Regions from separate parts of the Phyllobacterium sp. P30BS-XVII genome, predicted to be linked through region 2. Evidence: riboswitches for the same ligand, from Rfam matches in the RefSeq annotation. Region 2 holds a riboswitch; the other holds the start of a gene.
What was found. A riboswitch is a leader RNA that binds a small molecule or an ion and turns the genes downstream of it on or off. The one in region 2 is predicted to bind glycine.
Positions count from the first base shown of each region.

Region 1 (3,410 bases), on a different contig from region 2:
AACGCATTTTCATTACCCTGCGAACGAATGATGCCCTCTTCTTAACACTCAAAGTCAACGAAGATGGAAATGCAATCGAATGGGAGGATGGCGCAGAACTCTCCGCTATATGGCTTGAGCGCCTCGCCCCGGCCATGTTCGACAATGGTCAGTTCAGAGAGGCCATGGATGAGCTTGGCATGAGTCTTGATGGCATGGCCGCGGCGCTGGAAGTCTCGCGTCGCCTCATTGCAGATTTCCGCAAGGACAAGCCTATCCCCCGGCACATCGCACTCGCCACGCGCTATCTCGTCGAGCACAATAGAAAGAGCGCCTGAAACGACAGGCGCTCTCCCAACAATCTATTCGGCAGCTGCAAGCCAGCCAGTATGCGGCTTGGCATCAACCGGCATGGCAGCGCTGATATGATCAGCAACGATTTCCGCCGTAGCAGCCGAGAGGGTCCAGCCCAGATGACCATGACCTGTGTTGTAGAAGACACCCGGACGCTTGCCCGCACCAACGCGCGGCAGCATGTTCGGCATCATCGGACGCAAACCGGCCCATGGCACGACATTTGACGTGTCCATGCCCGGGAAGAGATCACGGCTCCAATCGACCAGCGGCTTAACGCGGTCATGACGGATGTCACGGTTTTCGCCATTATATTCGGCAGTTCCAGCCACGCGCAGGCGGCCAGCGCCAAGACGGCTGGTGACGATCTTTGCATCATCATCCAGCAGGCTGACCCAAGGTGCCGACTTCTGGCTTTCGGCATCGTCAAGATTGACGGTGATTGAGTAGCCCTTGACCGGATAAATGTTGACGCGGTCGCCCAATTGAGCAGCAAACTTGCGGCTGGCAATACCGGCGCAGATAACAATGGCGTCAAAACGCTCGGTCTCGGTTGCAGAATTGGCAACCGACGCCTTGCCCCATTCGACCACAACGCCGTCGGTTCCATGCTTCAAGGCCGAGACATCGGCATCGCCTATAAAGCGAACACCGTGGCGGATGGCAGCAGCGGCAAGACCGCGTGTGAATTTGTGAATGTCGCCAGTGGAATCGGACGGTGTAAAGAAACCGCCATAGAAAGAGCCATTGAGGGCTGGTTCAATGCTGCGAATTTCCTCATTGGTGACAGCACGGCGGTCAAGACCACCGGCTTCCAGCAGCTTGTTGACCTTAACAGCGTGGTCATAGCCGTATTTCGAGCGGTAAATATGCAGGATGCCGCGCTTCTCCAGATCGAAGTCGATCTTTTCATCGGCGGCAATCTCGAACATGCGCTTGCGGGCTTCGATGGCGAGCCTGGTCGTGGCGATTGTATTTTCTTCGTAATGCGGAATGTTCATCACGAACTCCGCCATCCAGGAATATTTGTGCCAGGAAGGCTTCGGGTTCATCAAAAGCGGCGCGTCCTTGCGCAGCATCCACTTCATGCCCTTGAGCACCGTTGACCAGCTGTTCCACACTTCCGCATTGGAGGCCGACAATTGGCCGCCATTGGCAAAGGACGTTTCCATGGCCGCATAACGGTTGCGATCAAAAACGGTGACGGAATACCCCTGACGGGCAAGCGCATAGGCGGTCGTTACGCCGGTGATACCGGCGCCGATAATGGCGATATGGGTCATGATATAGCAGTCCTCAAGCAACACATGGTTTCAGTTTCGCCGTTCAAAACGGCACGAAACCCCATCTGTCACGGAACCTGAGAGCTTGGCCCTTTGAGCGCCCGCCGGGTGTTTACCACCCATGTCGTCGGCACCGTTTTCCAGTCATATGACCGGGCAGGGCTTTCTCCTTCGGTGGGCACAACCTTTGCAGGCCATACCTCTCTCCAGATGTTCTAGACTATTCTGGTCCTTTTGCCTGAGAGTTTCCGGGGCGGTTGCTCCATCGGCGCCGGTTTTACCGGTCTCTCCCAGATAGTCTGTGCGAACGCGAGATATATATCGCAGTTGCGAGAAGAGAACAACTGGCTAAGAAGCGTTACAGCAATTATGCTTGATTGAAATTGGCATACCCCTCCGGAGGAATTCATGAAGCCTGTCTTTCTGCAACTGCAATGCGCACCCGGCAAGACGTACGAGGTTGCAAAAACCCTGTTCGAACGCGAGATCGTCTCGGAACTCTATTCGACCAGCGGCGAATTTGATCTTTTGGCGAAAGTCTACATTCCTGAAGATCAGGATGTCGGCAAATTCATCAATGAGAACGTGCTCGACATTCCAGGCATTGCCCGTTCATTGACGACACTGACCTTCACGGCGTTCTGACGGGACCGGCTAAAGCGAGACATTACGTCTCGTTTCATGCGCTCCACATCTGCATTATGTAATCAATGCAATAAAACTTGCCATTTCAGGCAACAAAATTCCATTCTTTGCATGGGAGCGCTTTTTCTATAGAGATGCTCCCTCGCCCGTTCTCAGCAGGATTTCGACTATGCCTCCTTATCGTTCACGCACAACCACACATGGCCGCAACATGGCAGGTGCCCGCGGGCTCTGGCGCGCGACCGGCATGAAGGATGAGGATTTCGGCAAACCGATTATTGCTGTGGTCAATTCCTTCACCCAGTTCGTTCCGGGCCACGTTCACTTGAAAGATCTCGGCCAGCTTGTGGCGCGCGAAATCGAGAGCGCTGGCGGCGTTGCCAAGGAATTCAACACAATTGCCGTCGATGATGGCATCGCCATGGGCCATGACGGCATGCTGTATTCGTTGCCATCGCGCGAAATCATCGCTGACAGCGTCGAATATATGGTCAATGCCCACTGCGCCGATGCCATGGTCTGCATTTCCAATTGTGACAAGATCACACCGGGCATGCTGATGGCGGCGCTGCGCCTCAACATACCCGTGGTGTTCGTTTCCGGCGGGCCAATGGAAGCGGGCAAGGTTGTCTGGGATGACAAGGAAAAGAAGCTTGATCTTGTTGATGCCATGGTGGCTGCCGCCGATGACCGCATTTCCGACGAGGAAGTGAAGGCCATCGAGCGTTCCGCTTGCCCAACCTGTGGCTCCTGCTCGGGCATGTTCACCGCCAATTCCATGAACTGCCTGACAGAAGCACTTGGCCTGTCGCTGCCCGGCAATGGATCGACGCTGGCGACCCATGCGGATCGCCGCCGCCTTTTTGTCGAGGCTGGTCATCTGGTCGTTGATCTTGCCCGTCGCTATTACGAGCAGGACGACGAAACGGTTCTGCCGCGCTCCATCGCCTCGTTTGCAGCATTCGAAAACGCCATGACGCTTGATATTGCCATGGGCGGTTCGACCAATACGGTGCTGCATTTGCTGGCCGCTGCCCATGAGGGCGAGGTTGACTTCACCATGAGTGACATTGATCGCCTCTCCCGCCGTGTGCCTGTTCTCTGCAAAGTTGCACCTGCCGTTGCCAATGTTCACATGGAAGATGTGCA
Region 1 covers NZ_JACGXO010000001.1:492,505-495,914, forward strand. Annotated here, with positions in the region: gene FHW17_RS02410 (DUF2442 domain-containing protein) at 1-317, shown strand, start outside; gene FHW17_RS02415 (D-amino acid dehydrogenase) at 342-1,616, opposite strand; glycine riboswitch at 1,833-1,919, opposite strand; gene FHW17_RS02420 (Lrp/AsnC ligand binding domain-containing protein) at 2,025-2,261, shown strand; gene ilvD (dihydroxy-acid dehydratase) at 2,431-3,410, shown strand, end outside.
Region 1: it holds a riboswitch for glycine, as region 2 does, so the genes downstream of both, FHW17_RS02415 (D-amino acid dehydrogenase) here and gcvT (glycine cleavage system aminomethyltransferase GcvT) in region 2, are expected to answer to the same signal.

Region 2 (3,410 bases):
GTGAAGCGGATGCGACCGGCAGACCTGTAAGCTCTGTCACCAGCGTCTGAAAATGGAACAAAAGTTCGAGCCGACCCTGACTGATTTCCGACTGGTAAGGCGTATAAGCCGTATACCATGCCGGGTTTTCAAAGAGATTACGCAGGATAACGGCTGGCACATGGGTGCCGTGATAACCCTGACCGATAAAGCTCTTATGGGTCTTGTTTTGACCCATCTTGGCCGCGAGTTCCGCCAGAGCGTCAGCTTCGCTGGCCGCTTCAGGAATATCGAGCGGGCGATCAAGGCGGATCGACTTCGGCACGGCCTGTGAAATCAGGGTTTCCAGCGATGGAATGCCAAGGGCGGCCAACATGGCGCGCGAGCCTTGTATGCTTGGGCCAATATGGCGGTCAGCAAACGGGAATACGGTGTCTTTCATCATCATGCCTTCAGCCAATGATTGCTTTATAGCCAGCCTCATCAAGAAGGCCGGTCAACTGGTCCGGATTGGACAGCTTCATCTTCCACAGCCAGCCATCGCTTGCGGCGGCTGAATTGACCAGCGACGGATCGCTTGTGGTCGCATCGTTCACTTCGGTCACTTCGCCATCAATAGGCGCATAAACGTCAGATGCGGCCTTGACGGATTCAACAACAACGGTGGGATCGCCCTTGGAGAGGGACTGACCAACATCCGGCAACTGGACAAAAACCAGATCGCCGAGCTGATCCTGCGCGTGGTCGGTAATGCCGACTGTCGCAATGTCATTCTCGACGCGGACCCATTCGTGATCTTCGGTAAAGTAAGTGGCTGCCATCTCAATTATCCTTTGTGGTAGCGATGTGGAGTAAAAGGGAGTGAATGAATTTCCACGGGGATGCGGTTGCCCCGCACCTCAGCAAAAACCTTGGAACCCAGCGCAGATAAATCTTTGCTGACATAGCCCATGGCAACTGGGAAACCAGCCGACGGGCCGAAGCCGCCTGATGTAACCAACCCGATCTTGTTGCCATCGGCATCAAAGAGTTCAGCATCAGTGCGTACCGGCTGGCGTCCTTCGGGCTTCAAGCCAACGCGCTTCTTGGTCGAACCCGTTGCAATTTTGGCAAGGAGTGCCTCGGCACCGATAAAACCTGCTGTCTCGCGCACAGGCTTGGTGATAGCCCAGAGCAATCCGGCATCAACAGGGTCATAATCAGGGGTAATGTCATGGCCGTGCAAACACAGGCCCGCCTCAAGACGCAGGCTGTCGCGGGCGGCAAGCCCAACCCATGCAACACGATCATCGGCAAACAAGCGTTTAACCAGCACGCGCGCGTCTGCTTCGGGCAAACCGATCTCAAAGCCATCTTCACCCGTATAACCGGAGCGGCTCATAAACCATCCCGGTTTCGGTTCAAATCCATGCATGAAAGCAAGTTCGGTTCCGGCAATACCGGCATCGCGCAGCACATTCACGGCCTCAGGTCCTTGAATGGCGAGGAATACCCGGTCCAGCGCATCGATCTTGCAGTCAAATCCCTTGGCCACACCGCGTAGGTGCGCTTCATCCGCTGCCGCATTTCCGGCGTTAGCAACGACCATGAAATGCTCGTCGCCCAAACGGGTGACGATCAGATCATCGAGAATACCGGCTTCATCATTCAGGAAGAAGGTGTACTTCGATTGACCCGCCTGCAACGAGGCTGCATCAAGTGGACAAGCGCGCGAAAGCAGCGCTGCAGCTTCAGCTCCAGCAACATCAAACAACTGCATATGCGAGATGTCGAACAGGCCAACCTTCTCACGCGTGTGCAAATGTTCCTTCATCACACCAAGCGGATAGGTGATTGGCATAGACCAGCCCGCAAAGCCGCCAAAGCGCGCATTTGCGGCCTTATGCAGATCATCGAGCGGCAGTTGTTTCAGATTTTCTTCAGTGCCCATTTTTACTCCAGAGACGTGCAAAGACCTCCGCCATAGAGCGGAACATTTCTTTGCCCCTCTGTCGGAAGCCTGAGAGACTCGCCCAGCCAGGACCCCTGACTGAACTTACACCTTCGGCGCGGAGTTTCCCCCGACTTTCCAGAGTTGCCTTCCCGGTTTGCGGTTCCTGGTACCTGAGAGATTTCGGGCGATTTCCCCTTCGGTGGCCTGCATATTTCTATGCACGACACTCTCCCGCAAACTGACAGGGCCGAAGCCCTCGACAGCCCGGACCATAGCGCAACGGCCTTTGCCTGTCATCGTGCAAATGGCCAATTTGCCGCTTTGTGGACAGAAATTGTCTGAATGAGAATACTCGCAAGCTGGCTAGCAGACCGTCACCGCGTCAGGGCGATCACCCCAAGTGCCTGCCCCCTACCCTTTACGCCGTGCAAACCCAGATAATCAGCTTTGATTTCATTGGATAAACTCATGCGCTGTGCCAAATCAGTTGAGATCAAAACCGGTGCTTCCAGTGTCCGGCAAAGACTTTCAAGGCGTGCAGTCGTATTCACCGTATCGCCAAAATAGGTGATCTTGTGATGATCGACTCCGATTTCGGCTGTGATGATGGGGCCTCCATGCAGCGCGGCACGCAAAGCTGGAACCTGTCCGAATCGCTCCAGCCATTGAGCCGTGTTCTTTTCGATACCATCCAGAATATCAAAGACGCAGCGCACGCAGCTTGCGTCCTTGATGCCGCGATCGATCGGCCAGGTGATGATGGCCGCGTCACCGACATAATCATCAATAGCACCATGATGACGCCTGACCGGCTCGGCAAATGCAGCGAACAGTGCGCCAAGAAACTGCTGAGCCCGCAGATCTCCATGCTCTTCGGCAAAAGTTGTCGACCCAACCAGATCAATGAACAGAAATACGCGTTCTTCTGCCACCGGCTGACGGTAGCGGCTGATGAGAAGGCTCGCAAAAATATCCCGGCCCAGCAAATCCCGTACCCGCAAGATGAAAATCATGATGCTCAATACACCAAGCGTATAGAACAATACCTGCGGTGAAAGGATCGCGGCCTGCCAGAATGTTCCGTTGAGCCATCCGAAGTACCACAGAATTATACCGCAAACGGCATTACCAAAACTGATCAACACGTAGTCGGCAATCAATGCCGTCACGAGAAAGCCCGCCGTCGGCAATGTGTTTATCCATGCCCGCAGTTTTGGAAAGATAACGCCGCGCTCGAAAGCCAGGATCGGCGCACAAATCGAAAGGGCAAATATTGCGCCAATGTAGTAGCCCTCGCTGTATACTATCAAACTGTAGAGATAGCCGCTCGCGGCAACTGCGGTAAGCACGCATATCCAGAAGCCGATCGAATTTCTGCGCATGCCCCGCTCCCATCTTATTCAAATTGTCAGAAACCTGTCTCAAGGCGCGATTCTAACGTCATTCCCTTATGCCTCACTGGACCCGTATTAGCCCAATAGACAGATGCTATAGCCTG
Region 2 covers NZ_JACGXO010000012.1:21,604-25,013, reverse strand. Annotated here, with positions in the region: gene gcvP (aminomethyl-transferring glycine dehydrogenase) at 1-421, opposite strand, end outside; gene gcvH (glycine cleavage system protein GcvH) at 432-800, opposite strand; gene gcvT (glycine cleavage system aminomethyltransferase GcvT) at 806-1,909, opposite strand; glycine riboswitch at 2,060-2,156, opposite strand; gene FHW17_RS23685 (adenylate/guanylate cyclase domain-containing protein) at 2,287-3,294, opposite strand.